DNA from 2 places in the Pontibacter sp. SGAir0037 genome. Region 1 is predicted to be linked to the other one. Evidence: riboswitches for the same ligand, from Rfam matches in the RefSeq annotation. Region 1 holds a riboswitch; the other holds the start of a gene.

The links. A riboswitch is a leader RNA that binds a small molecule or an ion and turns the genes downstream of it on or off. The one in region 1 is predicted to bind thiamine pyrophosphate.
Positions count from the first base shown of each region.
Region 2: another riboswitch for thiamine pyrophosphate. It lies ahead of C1N53_RS13960 (TonB-dependent receptor); the one in region 1 lies ahead of thiS (sulfur carrier protein ThiS).

Region 1 is NZ_CP028092.1:4,924,083-4,932,741, forward strand. Features, by position in the region: gene C1N53_RS20425 (thiamine phosphate synthase) at 1-539, opposite strand, end outside; gene thiC (phosphomethylpyrimidine synthase ThiC) at 699-2,561, opposite strand; gene thiS (sulfur carrier protein ThiS) at 2,788-2,991, opposite strand; TPP riboswitch at 3,070-3,177, opposite strand; gene C1N53_RS20440 (mechanosensitive ion channel family protein) at 3,271-4,377, opposite strand; gene C1N53_RS20445 (MFS transporter) at 4,646-5,974, shown strand; gene C1N53_RS20450 (LysM peptidoglycan-binding domain-containing protein) at 6,069-8,324, opposite strand; gene C1N53_RS20455 (O-methyltransferase) at 8,613-8,659, opposite strand, start outside.
Region 2 is NZ_CP028092.1:3,441,061-3,449,719, reverse strand. Features, by position in the region: gene guaB (IMP dehydrogenase) at 1-322, opposite strand, end outside; gene C1N53_RS14000 (rhodanese-like domain-containing protein) at 493-810, opposite strand; gene pnuC (nicotinamide riboside transporter PnuC) at 929-1,681, shown strand; gene C1N53_RS22580 (hypothetical protein) at 1,820-1,996, shown strand; gene C1N53_RS13990 (AAA family ATPase) at 2,130-2,645, shown strand; gene C1N53_RS13985 (hypothetical protein) at 2,703-3,014, opposite strand; gene C1N53_RS22700 (sensor histidine kinase) at 3,279-4,472, shown strand; gene C1N53_RS13975 (LytTR family DNA-binding domain-containing protein) at 4,480-5,205, shown strand; gene C1N53_RS13970 (aldose 1-epimerase family protein) at 5,406-6,281, shown strand; TPP riboswitch at 6,873-6,969, shown strand; gene C1N53_RS13960 (TonB-dependent receptor) at 7,026-8,659, shown strand, end outside.

The DNA.
Region 1 (8,659 bases):
ACCTGAAGCAAGGGAGCAATATCTGTTGGGGTAATGCCGCCAATAGCCACAACCGGAGTTGTGATGCCAGACAGAGTACATTGCTGCAGTAGCTGCTCGTATCCGTTCAGGCCAAGTATAGGGCTTAGGTTTTCTTTGGTGCTGGTAAAGCGGAAGGGGCCGAGGCCAATATAGTCTACTTCTGCTGCTATAAGCCGCTGTATATCTTCGAAGGTATTGGCCGTGCCTCCTATTATTTTAGCAGTGCCCATAAGCTTACGAGCCGCAGCAGGTGCCATATCTGTTTTACCTAAATGCACGCCATCGGCACCTACTTCGGCAGCCAAAGCAACGTTGTCGTTGATGATAAAAGTAGCGCCGTAGTGGCGGCAGATTTCCTGGGTGCGGAGTGCCTCTTCCTTCCAAAGGTTGTAAGAAGCGTTTTTCACCCGCAACTGCACCCAATCCACCCCTGCAGCACAAGCCCCGGCAGCTGCTTCGGAATGGTTTTTACCTGCAATTGCCTGGGTGATGTAATGCAGTTTAGCTATCTTCTTCATGTTTCGTTACGGTGTATGCCTGCCCGCCTGGTGCGGCAAAGGCAGGCAAAGGTTATTTTTGTTTTCTGCTGTTTTGCCTGCTCCTTGCTTCGTTTTTCACTGGCAAAGGAGAGGCAAACGCAACAGGTTTCATAGCCTGGAAAAGCAGGGCGAGGTATTTTACAGGTATAGTTCGGAACCTTGTTCTTTAAAAGCAGCCGATCTTTCTTCCATTCCTTTATCGAAGACTTCCTCGGTGGCTACGCCTGTTTTTTCGGCATAGTCGCGCACTTCCTGCGTTATTTTCATAGAGCAGAAATGCGGACCGCACATAGAACAGAAGCGGGCTACTTTGGCACCTTCGGCCGGTAAAGTCTCATCATGAAACTCACGGGCTGTGACTGGGTCGAGCGACAGGTTGAACTGGTCCTGCCAACGGAACTCGAAACGGGCTTTGCTCAGGGCGTTGTCACGGTACTGTGCGCCCGGGTGGCCTTTGGCCAGATCGGCAGCATGGGCAGCCAGTTTATAGGTGATTACCCCGTCTTTTACATCTTTTTTGTTTGGAAGGCCCAGGTGTTCTTTAGGCGTTACGTAGCAAAGCATAGCCGTTCCAAACCAGCCGATCATAGCCGCTCCGATAGCCGATGTAATGTGGTCATAACCAGGGGCAATATCAGTGGTGAGGGGACCGAGGGTGTAAAATGGCGCCTCATGGCACTCCTTCAGCTGCTTGTCCATGTTTTCTTTGATAAGGTGCATCGGGATGTGGCCCGGGCCTTCTATAATCACCTGCACATCGTGCTTCCAGGCAATTTTAGTCAGCTCACCCAGTGTTTCCAGCTCAGCGAACTGAGCGGCATCGTTAGCATCGGCAATAGAGCCAGGTCTTAAACCATCGCCCAGCGAGAATGCCACATCATAAGCTTTCATTATTTCACAGATATCTTCGAAATGTGTGTACAGGAAGTTCTCCTTATGATGTGCCAGGCACCACTTCGCCATAATAGAGCCTCCACGTGAAACAATGCCTGTTACTCGTTTTGCTGTAAGCGGCACATAGCGCAGCAACACACCGGCGTGTATGGTGAAATAGTCCACCCCCTGCTCAGCCTGCTCAATAAGTGTGTCTTTGAAAATTTCCCAGGTCAGGTCTTCGGCTTTGCCGTTTACTTTTTCCAGTGCCTGGTAAATCGGAACAGTGCCAATCGGAGCAGGAGAGTTTCGGATGATCCATTCGCGGGTTTCGTGGATATTTTTGCCTGTGGAAAGGTCCATAATGGTATCGGCGCCCCAGCGGCAGGCCCATACAGCCTTTTCTACTTCTTCTTCAATGCTAGAAGTAACAGCAGAGTTTCCGATGTTGGCGTTTATCTTTACCAGGAAATTACGGCCAATAATCATCGGCTCGCTTTCAGGGTGGTTAATGTTGCTGGGTATAACGGCACGTCCCGCGGCCACTTCGGCTCTTACAAACTCAGGCGTGATAAAACCTTTGGGAGTATTGGCGCCAAAGCTATGCCCCTCGTGCTGATGCCCCAGTTCCTGTATTTCCTGTATACGCTGGTTTTCACGGATGGCAATATACTCCATTTCCGGCGTGATGATGCCTTTGCGGGCGTAGTGTAGCTGGCTTACATTCTGCCCTGGCTTGGCGCGAAGCGGCTTGCGGAGGTGCTCAAAACGCAGCGCATCCAGCTTTTCATCGTATAGCCTTGCCTTGCCGTAGTCGGAGGTTATTTCTGCTAGCTCCTCCACATCCTGGCGGTTCAGAATCCATTCTTCCCGCAGGCGAGGCAGGCCCTGCCGTACATCTATCGCTATGTTGGGGTCGGTGTAAGGGCCGCTGGTATCGTAAACTGTTACAGGTGCGTTCGGTTCGCTGTTTTCAACCCCCAGAAACTTGTTCACGGTATCTTCCAACACAATTTCGCGCATGGCAACTTTAATGTCGTGCAGCTGGCCAGGCACGTATACTTTGCGGGAGCCCGGAAAAGGATCGCGTGTAATAGCGCTGGCAGTAGGCATTTTGTCTTGTTTCATATTTCTGAATCTAGTATGTAGACATTAGGTTTAAGACACAGGATTTTTTGAACATTGATAGAGCTTAGCATGCTTCTGCTAAATATTAACTCAATTCCCGACCTCTTTTATAGGGCTGAGAAGTTTAGATTACAGCATGATTTAAAATTAACTCAGCTAAGGAGCAGGAGTAGCAGCCTTTATAAACATTGTGTTCATCCTGATATTTTGTAAATCCTGATTCGGATCACCCTCCTTGAGTAGCCCGAATAACAGTTACTTTATCATTATCCTGGAGTAGGTGTGCCTGCCAGTTTGTTTTGGGCACAATCTGGTTGTTCACGGCAATGGCCAGGCCACGCGTGTGCTGCACCTGAAGCAGGTTCAGAATAGCGGATACAGGCTGAGGCTGCGTAAGCTCCTCCGGCTGGTTGTTAATAAAGATCTTCATGATTCGCTCGGGTTGGGATACAGTTAGCTTGAACGCCGGTGTGCCGAGCGGCAGTAAGAAGAAGTAAGAAGACAGGTCTGTTTATCATATACTTTTCCCTTCGTCAGTGCTAACTGTATCAGGTTCAGAGGGTATTTCTCAGTTCTGCGCTTATGCGTCAAGCGCAGAACACCCCTAAAGTGTTTGATCAAAGCTAAAGCTTTACTTGATTAATAACAAGTTTTAATTTATAAATATAAATAATCATTTTAGATTAGATTTATCGGAAATGGCATTACCTTAAACCAGAAGCGGACTTTCTTTCTCATCCTTTTGCTGCCCTCCCTGCTGCTCATTCACGACAAATAAAGTGCGGGTTGGGTAGGCAATTTCTACGCCCATTTCTGCGAAAGACTTATAAATACCCAGATTTATAGCTTGTTGTATGTCCATATACACGTTATAACTGGAGTCTAGTACATAGTATACAATTTCAAAATCGAGGCTGGAGTCGCCGTAAGATACAAAGTGGGCACGATCGAACTCCACTGGGCTTTGTTCCAGGATAATTGACTTCAGAACCTCGGGAATTTTTGCGAGGTCTTCGTAAGAGGTCTGGTAAGTAACGCCGATTTTAAACAAGACTCTGCGGCGCTGCATCCGTTTGAAGTTGTGAATGCGGGAGCTGGTCAGGTCGCTGTTCGAGAAAATAAGCTGCTCGCCTGAAAGTGTTTTAATGCGGGTTGTTTTTACGCCAATGTTTTCAATAACTCCGTTCTTATCGTCAATTACCACAAAGTCGCCAATTTCGAAGGGTTTATCTAAGAAGATAACAAAATAGTTAAAAAGGTCGCCGAGTATATTCTGTGCTGCCAGCGCCACTGCAATACCTCCCACACCCAAACCTGCTATAACAGCTGTCAGGTCGTAACCCAGGTTGTCGAACAGGAAGCCTAGGCCTATAAACCATACAATGGCGTTGATAATGAGTTTAAGTGCCCCAAACTCATTTAAAGTTTCAGAGCCCTGGTGCCTTTTCTTCAGGTATGCTTTTAACAGCATTACCAAGGTAGAAGAAACAAAGAGAATGACTAAAACAGTAATGGCAACCGTTGTAACCCTGCTTAAAAACACGTTTGCCTTGGCCGATAGCCGGAGGTATTCAAAAGCAAAATAGATAATGCTGATGTTGATAATAGGAATACCATAGCGGCTAAAGGTTTGCACCACAGAATCATCAAGATTTGTTTCTGTGTTCTCGGCAATCTTAGCGACTTTGGTAAGTATAAATCTTTTAAAGGCCTTTACTAGCAATAAGGAAACAAATACAAAGGCAGTTGCAATAAGGTAATCTCTGACAGTATTGTGAAGGTAAGTTCTGTTTAAGAATTCATTTATTTCATCCATAGTATAAAGGGTTATCCCGCAGATAAACTGAATTTATGTGTTAAAAATGAACAAAAATTTTACTGGCTTTCCAGGTATTGTTCTCTTGATTACGATCTGGTATAGCTAGAAAAGCAGGCTGCTGCACAGGCTGTCTTGCTGCGACCAAGGTTAAAATTAAATCATATAGCACGGGCTTCCAAAAGAAATCGGCCTAACTATAACAACACTACACCTGCTATACGTAAGAAAAAGCCTGTGCAGAAACAGGTGCAGCAAATTAATTTTAATGGCAACAGAGGAAACTTCAAGTAATATTGGTGGTATGTTCAGGGCCTTGCAGTATCGCAATTACAGGCTTTTTTTTATAGGGCAGGGTATATCACTTATAGGCACCTGGATGCAACAGATCGCACTGAGCTGGCTGGTGTACCGCCTTACAGATTCGGTGTTTTTGTTGGGTGCTGTTACTTTTTGCAGCCAGGTACCCTCCTTTGTACTGGGGCCATTTGCAGGTGTGGTTGCAGACCGGTTTGACAGGCACAAGGTGCTGGTAGTGACGCAGGTGCTCTCTATGGTGCAGGCCTCTACTCTAACGGCTCTGGTGCTTACCAATACAGTGCAGATATGGCATGTGCTGGCGTTGAGTGCTTTTCTGGGAATTGTAAATGCTTATGATATTGCTACCCGCCAGGCTTTTGTAATCCAGATGGTAGATAAACGGGAGGATGTAAGCAATGCCATTGCTCTGAACTCTTCTATGTTTAACATGGCCAGGTTGGTAGGGCCGTCAGTGGCAGGTATTTTAATAGCAGCAGTAGGAGAGGGAATGTGCTTTCTGATTAATGCTGTCAGTTATGTGGCTGTTATTGGGTCGTTGCTGCTCATGCGTCTGAAGCCTTTTGAGAAAGTGATCCAGGAACGAAAGGTTTGGCAGTCGTTGAAGGAAGGCTTTGGCTATGCGTTCGGGTTTGCACCAATAAGAGCCCTCATTAGTATAGTGGCGTGCCTGAGTTTATTCGGGATGCCCTTTAGCGTACTGATGCCTGTTTTTGCACGAGACATACTGCATGGCGGGGCCAATACGCTAGGTTATTTAATGGGTGCTTCGGGTGTAGGCGCACTGATAGGAGCCTTGTTTCTGGCGCAACGCAAAACAGTGGTGGGCTTGGGGAAAGTGATGGTGTTTACAATGCTGACTTTTGGTGTGGGCCTGATCGCTTTCTCATTTTCGGAAGTGTTGCCGGTGTCCCTGGTGTGTATGCTGTTCAGCGGTTTTGGCATGATTGTGACAATGGCCTCCTGCAATACCTTGCTGCAGACTATCGTGGAAGACGACAAGCGTGGCCGTGTGATGAGTTTGTACAGCATGGCTTTTATGGGAATGGCACCTTTCGGGAGTATGTTGGCCGGCTCTGTGGCAGCGTATCTGGGCGTTAACTATACCCTGGCAGCCTGTGGAGTACTTTGTGCTCTTAGCATTGTGCCGTTTGCTTTAAATCTGGGAAGGCTGCGTAAAATGGTAGATCCTATTTATGAGCGTTTAGGTATTTTGCCTGAAATAGCGACCGGACTACAGTCTGCTTCTACGCTCACAACTCCGCCTGAAGAGAGATAAACCCAACAATAAGAAAGCTATTATAAACAAAAGAGGAAAGACCTGCAGAAAGATCTTTCCTCTTTGATGACGGTTGCCAGGTATGTCTCTACCCCTATGGCTTCCTTACTACAAGCTTTTCTCCAACAGCTACATTAAAGTCGCTTTTCTTGTTCCATTCCATAATGTCTTTGATGGTAACTCCATACTTGCGGGATATCTGGTACATGCTTTCGCCTGATTGCACTACATGGTAGTTCCCCTGGCTGGTTTCGGAGGCTGCTGGTTTTGGGGCGGCGGCAGGTGCAGTATATCCCTGGGGAGCCACCACGCGTAGTTGCTGACCCACCTTTATATTAGTGTCTGTCATGTTGTTCCAGTCCAGCAGGTTTTCCATGGTAATGCCATACTTTCGGGTGATCTGGTAAAGTGTTTCCCCTGTTTCTACTGTATGATAAGGACTGCCTGTTGCTGTTGGTGCAAAAGGCTCATGACGCTCAGCCGGTGCCATCTGCGGCTGAGCAATCAATAATTCCTGGCCGATTTTTATTGGTTCATCGCCCAGGTTATTCCACGTGGAAATATCGTTTACAGATACGGCATACATTCTGGAGATGCCATACAGTGTTTCTCCTTGTTGCACCACGTGAGTGGTAGCTTTTGTAACAGGTGTAGGCGCTTTTTCTTGTACAGGAGCTGGCTGGGAAGAAAATACAGATTCCTGAACCGGAGTAGTGTTGGTTACAGTGGTGGTTACTGGAGCTACTGTTCCCGAATCAGGCTTTGACTGAGGCGATGCAGGTGCTGTTGTAGTTTTTTTGCCAGGATAAACAGCCGCTTTGGTTGATCTTTTTACCGCTTCTCCTTCTTCTATGGAATAGGTTGTTTCTTCAAACTCTTCTTCTAAAGCTGCTTCATCTTCTGTTTCATCCTCAGTTTCCTCAGCTGCAACAACCACTGTTTCTTCTGTAGTGTCGGCTGGCTTTTTCTTCAGGCTGTTGATAAATCTTGTAAAGATATTTTCTTTAGGTGCTGGTTCTGCTTCAGTTGAGGAAGCAGAAACTTTTGGTGAGGGTGCTTCTTTTACTGCAATAGCTGTATTTGGCACGGATAGCGGCTGTTGTTTCAGGTCACGAATCTCAACAGGAGTTTTAGCAGGACGTCTTTTCTGCAGCCAAAGCACACGTCCGGGTACAGGAACCTCAGCCCTGTCCATACGGTTTTTAAACAACAGGTAAGTTAATCTCATGCCGTAATGCTGTGAAATCATCTGCATGGTTTCTCCTGGCTGCACGACATGATATTCTTTATCTGCCTTAGTCCTTTTCTGCTCAATATAATATGCGCTGCCTTTTTCGATATTGTCAAAGCTATGCATGTCATTATAATTTAAGAATTTCCGGGTTGAAATGCCTGCCTGCAAAGCAAGCTTGTCTTTGGTATCGCCCTCTCTGGCAACCAATGCGTTTAACCCGTTTTTCTTAATGATACTGGCGGCTGGTTGTGTAGTTTGTTTGGCTATAGGCGTTGAAGTGGTGGTAGAAGCGAGTAACGGGCCACCTTCGGCACCAGTCTGTATTGGTACCATCACATAATAATCTTTGTCTGAAGGAATAGAACTGCCCAATAACCACTTATTGTACTTCTCAAGCTCAGCATAATCTGTCTGAGTGGCTAAAGCAATATCGGTCAGGCTTTGGCCAGGTGTGGCACGCATTTCTCTGAGTGAAACAATGGGCCTTTTTCCTACAAAGTTTTCGTAGGCAACTTTATGTGCCAGGAAAGTGAGCAGGTAAGGGTGTGTTTTTTCAGTTACCTCCATTTTTTTACTTCCAATATCAGAAGGGCTGGTAGCTGTTTTTGCACCTGAGTAGCCAAGCAGGTAAGAAAGAATGGTATTAAACCAGTTATCGTAGTAGTTGTTGCTGCGCTTAAAATACTTTGCTGCACCGCGGCTTGCTTCTATAATATGTTTGCGCTCATCAATAATATGATCGATACGAAGGCTAAAGTCCTGAGCAGCCTCTTTCTTGAATTGCCAGTAACCAACTGCGTTAGAAGTGGAAACAGCATCGCCTATCAGACCGCTTTCCTGTAGAGCCAGGAATTTAAAATCATCAGGTACGCCTTCTTCTCTGAAAGTCCGCTCAATGATAGGGAAATAAGCATCGGCCAGGTTTACCTTAATGTTAAAGTAGGTGGGGTGGCGATGCAGGGCATCTACTTTTTTCTGTATTTCCTGTTGCGCACCATCCGATATTTTAAGGTGAACATCTGCCACATATATATTTTTTGGTACTACTACAGCGCTTTGTGCCCATGCCATTAGCGGCAACAAAAGCAGCAGGAGAAGAGGTAAGCTTTTTCTCATAACGAGGGGTAATTAAACAAACAGGCTAATTAAAATTCTTGTTATACTTTCTGTTTAAACAGAAGCATGTAAGGTGCTCTAGTATAGTTTATTCAGAATATAATATGAACCTACAAAATTAGAGTTTTTTGTTTCTCTTCCTAGGTTTGAAAACGAAGATGTGCGGATAAAATTTTTATAAAAAGAAGGAGTTTTGCTTCCCCTATAGGAGGAGGTAGGGGAGACGTAAAATTTAAAGTTGAGTGTTTCTGCTACTTAAGCATAAAAAAAGAGGCTTTTAGCCTCTTTCTACAGTTTGCGTGCGACCAGGAGTCCGTCCCGTATTGGCATCAGAA
Region 2 (8,659 bases), 1.5 Mb from region 1:
CAGTTTCCTCAAGTGTGATAGGGTCCATGATCATGCCGCTTTCTGAACGCTTCACTTTGCGAACCTGTTCCGCTTGCGCCTTTACCGACATGTTTTTATGGATAATCCCGATACCACCTTCCTGCGCCATGGCTATTGCCAGATCAGCTTCTGTAACAGTATCCATAGCAGCCGATAAAAGCGGAATATTAAGACGAATATTGCGCGTCAGCTGAGTGGATGTATCTGTGTCTTTGGGTAAAACCTCAGAATAGGCTGGGAGAAGAAGCACGTCGTCGTAGGTGAGTGCTTCGAATTGAATCTTAGACTGATCAAAGATCATGGCAAATAAATTTAGGGTTCCTTATTTGCCGCGTAAAACTACGAAAAAGAAATGACAAAAATAAATAATCTGGAAAATTGAAGATTTGAAAATTTAGAGGAAAGATGTGTCAGATCTACTAACGCATTCTATCAGCGTTATTCCTCTTTTAAAAATTTACCTTATTAACCTCAGTAAACCGCCATTGTTGGGTCTATTTCTGTTGCCCAGGCATGAATGCCGCCCTTCAGGTTGAGCAGGTTCTCGTAGCCGAGGCGTTGAGAAAGGTAATTTATAGCTTGTGCGCTTCTGAAGCCGTGGTGGCAGATGACCACAACCGGTATATCCTGTCGCACGCGGTTTGCCTGCTTCGGAAGCTCTCCGAGCGGAATAAGTTCTCCTCCTAAATTGCAGATCTCGAACTCTGATGGTTCCCGCACATCCACTAGCTGCATTTTATTATGGCGGGCCAGTCTGTCTTTTAATTCTTGTACTGTAATCTCGTGCATATCTCTTATACAGGCTATTTTTGCTGCGGTTGCGCCTTTTCTTTGGCTGTTAAGCTTAGATTCGCAAAATTAGCAATCTTAATTACCTAACAGCTAAGTTTGCTTAGCATTTCTTCTAATGGAATTTTCTACACTTACCTCTAATCTGGCCGCATACAGCCAGGCAGCCTGTTCTCTGATTGCATCATTGCCTATTCCTGGAAAGCTGTTGCAGGCGCAGAGTATTACCAGCCTTGTTGGGGTGTGGCAGCAGTTTGTAGAGGGGATGCAGCAAACATCGTTACTGGAATATATAGCTGTGCTGGCCGGAATTGCCAGTGTATGGTTTTCCCGGAAAGAAAATATATGGGTTTATCCGGTGGGGCTTATCAGCACCATTATTTACGTATACTTAAGCTTTCAATATCACCTAATAGGAGAGGCCAGCGTTAATATTTATTACTCGGTACTGAGTATCTATGGCTGGGTACTTTGGGCCAGGAAAAACAAAAGCCAGGAGCATGCGCTGCAAATCACTTTTTCAAATAAAAAGCAGCTGTTGCAACAGCTAACTTTTTTCATAGTTCTGTATATTCTCATTTACTATAGCCTGATCTACCTGAAAGAGTCTTTTTACCCTGGTGTGATACCTTGGGGGGATGCCTTTGCCAGCGCTACTGCTTATACGGGCATGTGGCTGATGGCCAGAAAGAAGGTAGAGAGCTGGTACTGGTGGATTGCAACTAATATAGCCTCGATTCCGCTTTATTTTGTGAAGGGACTGGTTTTTACATCTGTTTTTTATTTTGTTTTGTTAGTGATGGCTTTTGCCGGATTGGCAGAATGGCAGAGGAGGGGCAATAAAATAAGGGCTGGTAGAGTTACTGTATAAGAAGATTCTTCTAAAAACCGAAAGCTTCTCTAAAATAGGGTAATCCAATCGTCAGTTAGTGACGTAAATGGTTTATGCCACCTTTAGCTGCGCTACCACTGAGGGTAGCGTTATGTTGAACCTTAAACCAACGGTACTATGAAGCAGCAAAAAATGGAGTTGCCCGACGAGCTTAAGTATGAAAACAGACTTAAGTGGGGATATGAGTCGCCAGATGAACGACCAAAGCGTGTTTTTTTTAGGCAGTATGGCGACAAAAGACCAAAGGAAGTAGAAGTATATAATTTCTTCGACTATAGTTTCTCTGAAAATTAGCCTTGGTTTACATTAATACAATTTCAGTATGAGTAACTTTTTCTATTATAGCCAGTGCCTCGTCTCTTTATAAAAGACGGGGCACTGGTTTTTTATAGCAGTTTTTTCTGCTGATTTTTAGCGAAATTGCCGCATGCTAAAAATTGCCGTTACGGGCCCGGAGTCTACGGGTAAATCAACCATCTCTGAAAAACTCGCCCGCCGCTATCACACCACTTGGGTGCCTGAATTTGCACGCACCTATATCGAAAACCTGAACAGGCCCTATACTTTAGCCGATATCGAAGCCATAGCCCAGGGACAGCTCGCTCTGGAACAGCAGCAAATACAGCAAGCACAGAAAGTGTTTTTTTCTGATACAGATATGCTGGTGCTGAAAATATGGAGTGAACATGCCTTTGGCTATTGCCCTGCTTTTATTGCTGAAAAGTTAGCACAACAGGAGTATGATCTATACTTATTAATGGGAGTAGACTTGCCCTGGGAGCCCGATCCGCAACGCGAACACCCGCACCTGCGCCAGTTCTTTTATGATTGGTACAAGCGGGAGTTACAGGCGCTGAAGGTAAATTTTGTGGAAATTTACGGTACCTATGAGCAACGGTTCCAGCTGGCTTGCCAACAGATAGATGAGCTCCTGAAGCCATAAAAAAAGAAAGCCATAAGCATTGCTTACGGCCTTACCTATCACACTTTTTCTAAAAATTTATTTCTTTGCATAGCTGCTCTTTAACTGAGAAGTTACAATGGAGTTGTTGACTACCTGTTGTAGCGAATTGTTGAGCAGCTTGATGGTGCTTTTGCGGGTCATGTCTAAAAAGATGCCCTCCATTTTTTCTTCATACACCAGCTGGTTCTGTGGGTTGTAAAACCGAACCACCGAAAATTTTTGTTTGCCGGGTACAGCTTCTACATTCCAGTAACCTTGTTTAGGGCCTGGAGCTTGGGCTAAGGCGGCTGTAGAGCTAAGGGAAAGCCCGAATAGAACCAGTGCAGTTTTTAAAAATTCTTTTTTCATAGTTGTAGGAATTAAGGGTTTGTGTTTGTTACTGTATTAAATGTACAACAACAAAGATTGCCTTGCTGGTATATTAGCTTAAGGAAGTGTAAATAAGGCTACTCTACCAAACAAGGTCGTTGGAGTTATTTTAGCGGCTGATTAGGTCGTTCGTCTATGTTTTTTGTAGTTCGTCTACAAACCCGCAGGAACCTCCTGTACGAGGCACACGTTTTCGTAACTTTACTTGTATAGTCCAGTTAATTTTTTGAGGAGCTTTTACAGATGCTGCATCAACAACCCGACTTTATATTTTCGAATAAGGCGCAGCATCGCATAAGCAGGCATGTTGTTTTCTGGATGTTCTGTGTCTTGTTCTTTACCCTGCTGTATGGGAGCAAACCAATCGATAACCTAACCTTTTTTGTAAAGGGGCTGCCGCAGAAAGAACTCCTGATACGCTCTTATGAGCTGGCTTTTATGGAGGCTTTGTCTTTTCTGCCGACGCACATTATACTGAGCTACACATTTATGTACCTGCTCATTCCGCGGTATCTGTTTAAAGGTAAATACCTTTACTTCTTCCTGGGCCTTACGTTTGCGGTGCTGTTGGTCGCCACGCTATCCAATGCTATTTCTGATTTTATAGTTATACCAATTCGGGAAGCTATCGGTGTTATTCATCCGGTTAGTAATTTTTACTATGGCCTGATGAGCGGTGTAAGGGGAGGGCTTACTGTTGCCGGATTTGCCGGAGCTATAAAGCTTGCCAAGCACTGGTACCAGAAAAACCAGCTAAACCTGAAGCTGGAGCATGAAAAACTGACTGCCGAACTGCAACTGCTCAAAGCACAGGTGCACCCCCACTTCCTGTTTAACACGCTCAACAACCTCTATTCTTTAACCCTTACACACTCTGCCGAGGCACCTGAAGTTGTTTTAAAGCTGTCGGGCCTGTTGCGGTACATGCTGTACGAAGGCAATGTACCAAAGGTACCGCTGTCGAAAGAAGTAAAGCTGATAACAGATTACCTGGAACTGGAAAAAATGCGCTATGGCAACCGCCTGGACCTTTCTGTAAACTTGAGCGGCGATTTTGATGGAAAACTAATCGCTCCTTTGTTATTGCTGCCCTTCCTGGAGAACAGCTTTAAGCATGGTGCCAGCGAGCACCTTGATCAGGCCTGGGTGAGCCTGGATCTTTCGGTGCGGGAAAATAAGCTGAAGTTAAAACTGATGAATGCATTGCCGGAAGCCAGTGCCTTAACTGCAGGAGGGGTCAGGTCTGGAGGTATTGGTTTGCAAAATGTACAGAAGCGGCTGCAGCTTATCTATCCTGATCAGCACGAACTGAAGATTATACGGGAGGCAGAGGTGTTTATTGTAACGCTGGTGCTGTACTTAGAGCCGGATACTATGTTTACGCATGCGCCTGCGCCTGATTATGAGATTACTCTTCCGCCTTTTTCTAATTCCTGAGCTGTATATGAAAATACGTTGCCTTCTTGTTGATGATGAGCCACCGGCCCTGGCAGTGCTGCGGTCTCATATTGAGGCGGTGCCGATGCTGGAAGTAACAGGCCAGTGCCATAATGCCATTGCCGCTTTCGATGCCTTGCAGAAACATCCCGTCGATCTGATGTTCCTGGACATAAAGATGCCACAACTGCTGGGTACAGATTTTTTAAAGTCGCTTCGGAATCCGCCAAAAGTTATACTTACAACTGCCTACAGGGAGTATGCACTGGAAGCTTTCGACCTGGATGTGGTAGATTACCTGCTCAAGCCAATCTCCCTCGACCGTTTTCTGAGGGCGGTGCAGAAGGTGATAAAATCAGATGCTCCGCTTGCACCCGCTATAACTAACCACTCAGAGCCTGCTCATACTAGCTCAGAACGATTCCTGTATTTCCGGGTAGATAGAAAAATGGTGAAAGTAATGGTTGATGACATCCTTTACATTGAAAGCCTGAAAGACTATGTGCGGATTGTAACCGCTTCCAAACAGCTTGTTGCCAAGCAAACAATTACCTCTTTAGAGGAAATGCTGCCAGAGGAGCAGTTTTTGCGCATTCATCGTTCTTTTATCGTTTCTCTTAAAAAGATAGATTCGTATTCGCCTGCGCACATCGATATTATGGGCAAAGAGCTTCCCATAGGCAGGCATTATAAAAACGAAACAGAAAGAGCCTTAAAGTTCGGGAAATCATAAAATGTTCAGTGTCAGCAGCAGTATAGTATGTCTTATATGCAAGTATCAAAGTGGCTACAAAATATTTTAGCTTCTGATGATACCTGTTCCTGCAAATACGTAAACAGCCCTGCCATAGAAGAATAAGCGCGTTTTTAATAAAAGCCTGGCTTGTATTCTAGGTAGCGTTGTTTTAATTTACAAGAGCAAATAATGTATTTATGCTATACTTTCTGGAGAATGATAACCTTAAAGTAGGTGTCGAGAGTTTCGGTGCCGAACTGCAACATTTCATCAGGCTTTCAGATCAGCAGGAGCTTATCTGGCAAGGCAATCCTGCTATCTGGCCCGGCCACGCGCCCAATCTTTTTCCTATTGTTGGTGCATTGCCCCATAATCAGTTTACGCACGAAGGCAAAACGTACCAGATGCTACGCCACGGCTTTGCCCGAAGAACCGAATTTGACCTGGTAGAAGAGAAAAAAGACAAACTGGTATTTCAGTTGAAGCAGAGCGAAGAGACCTTATCGCAATATCCTTTCAAGTTTAGCCTGCTGATTGCTTTTAAACTGGAAGGGAACAGCCTTTCCACCACTTACCAGGTAACCAACACAGATCATGAGGCTTTGTATTTCTCTGTTGGGGGGCATCCGGGTTTTAATGTGCCCTTGTACCCTGGGGAGCAATATTCAGATTATTACCTGGAGTTTGAGCAGCCCGAAACGTTGGTGCGTTACCTTATAGATGAAGCAGGCTTGCAATCAGGTGAAACAGAGCGGGTTTTAACTGAAAGTGCTGTGCTGCCGCTTCAGCATGAGTATTTTGAGAAAGATGCCATTGTTCTGAAAGATGTTAAATCAGAGAAGGTGATTCTGGCAAGCCGGAAGAGTGCCTATCGTTTAGAGATGGATTTTAAAGGTTTTCCTTACCTGGGCATCTGGACCAAGCCTGGCGCATCGCCTTTTGTATGCATAGAGCCCTGGTGCGGCATTACCAGCCACGAAGGCGATACAGGTGAATTAAAAGAAAAAGAAGGTATTGAAATGCTGAGCCCGGAAGCAATTTTCGAGCGCACTTATACGCTGACGGTTTTGTAGGCTTTGAATAGAAAGTGGGAACAGTCCCGGTTTAATAAAAAAACTGCCGCACTTATCTTTAAAGTAAAAGATCAGGTGCGGCAGTTTATATGTTGTATTCTGCTTAGAGTTCAGTTAAGAGAAGGTTCTGGAAGTTTCGGAAATCTAACTAATTTGAGATCATACTTTGGCTCAAAATCATTTATAGGTAAAGAAACCCCAGGTGGGAGATCAAGATCTGGCAAATCATCGCCTAGCGGTTCACCTCCGTCGTCGTCGCTATCTGTTGAAGAAGGGCCCTTCAACTTTTTCTGCGGAGAGAATGCGTAATATGCCAGTATTGTTAGCAAAGCTAATGTATACAGTAGGCTAATCATCATCACTTTAAAAATATTTTTAATTTTTCCAGTTTCACATTGGCTTATTCCTGTTTATAATCAGGCTTTTACGAAGCAGCAGGAAAAGCGCCTTTTATATGAGTATCAACGTACTTTACGCCTTTGTGGTTATTGCCTTTCACTAAAATTTTACAGCCACCCTCTCTTTAAGAATTTTGCTTTTACGGATAATACAGGTTTATCTTTCTGATTTGGCTTAAAACGCTGTACCTTTGTGGTACTTTAGGGGTGCCTTATTACAACGGGCTGAGATTATACCCATTGAACCTGATCCAGGTAATGCTGGCGAAGGGAAAACTGGTACAGAAACTTTGGTGGTATGCTAACCCCTGGCATAGGCTATGTTTCATTCTTAACTACTTACTTCATGAGATTTTTATTTTTTGTAATGGCGGCTTTGCTGTTGCCATTGCAGTTGCTGGCCCAGTTTGCTATAAGCGGGCGGGTAACAGATGCGACTAAAGGGGAGGCTTTAGTCGGGGCTAACATTGTTTTAGAGGGCACAGGTATAGGTGCTGTTACTACAGCGGGTGGCGAATACAGAATTCAAAATGTGTCGGCCGGCACCTACACTATTCGGGTAAGCTTTCTGGGTTTTGAGCCAGTGGTACGCCAGGTAAGCATTAGCGGAGACAGCCGTCAGGAATTTTCGCTTAGGCAGAACAACCTGCGCACAGGCGAAGTGGTAGTTTCTGCTACCAGAGCAAATGATAGAACAGGCACCACCTATACCAATGTGAGCAGCGAAGAAATTGCGGAGCGAAACTTCGGGCAGGACCTGCCCTACATTTTAGAGCAGATTCCTTCCGCTGTAGTTAACTCAGATGCTGGTGCTGGAGTGGGTTACACAGGTATCCGGATTCGCGGCTCCGATATTACCCGCATCAATGTAACGGTAAATGGCATTCCGGTTAACGATGCCGAGTCGCACGGAGTATTTTTTGTGAATATGCCGGATTTTGCCTCCTCGGTGCAGGATATACAGGTACAACGTGGTGTGGGTACCTCCACTAACGGAGCGGGAGCCTTCGGTGCCAGTATCAACATTCAGACGCAGGATGTACGCCCAGAGGCTTATGCCGAAACAGAGCATACCTATGGCTCATTTAATACCTGGCGTAACAATGTGCGTTTTGGTACCGGCCTTATCAATGGCAAGTTTGCTTTTGATGGACGCTTGTCGCGCATCTCATCTGATGGCTATATCGACAGGGCCTCCTCTGACCTGAAGTCTTTTTACTTTTCGGGTGGATATTTCGGTGAAAAAACCTCTGTTAAGTTTGTGACTTTCTCCGGCCAGGAAAGAACTTACCAGGCATGGTACGGAACACCAGAGGCATTAGTGTACGGCACTGCAGCCGACCTGCAAGCATATATTGATAGAAATTATATAGAAGGCGCAGACCTGCAAAACCTGTTGACCTCGGACCGCCGTTATAACTACTATACCTACGACAACGAAATAGATAATTATCAGCAGGACCATTACCAGTTGCACCTGTCGCACGACTTTGCGCCTACCTTAAGCTTTTCAGGTGCTTTGCATTATACCATAGGCAAGGGCTATTATGAGCAATTCCGTCAGGATGATGATCTGGCTGCTTATGGCCTGGCGAATGTTATTATTGGCGAAGACACCGTTTCATCTACAGACCTGATTCGCCGCCGCTGGCTGGATAACGATTTTTATGGCATAACCTATGCCTTGCAGTATAACCCAAACAGCCGCCTGCAGGCTTCTGTTGGCGGAGCCTGGAACAGGTATGTAGGGCAGCATTTCGGTGAGATTATATGGGCGCGTTTTGCTTCTGACTCTAATATCCGGGATCGCTACTATGACAACGAAGGCGTAAAAACAGACTTCAACTTATATGCAAAAGCAAATTATAGCCTGATGGATAACGTCAGCCTGTTTGGCGATATGCAGGTGCGCAAGGTTGGTTACTCCTTTCTTGGCTACGACAACGACTTGTCTAACATCACACAAACGGCAGCTTATAC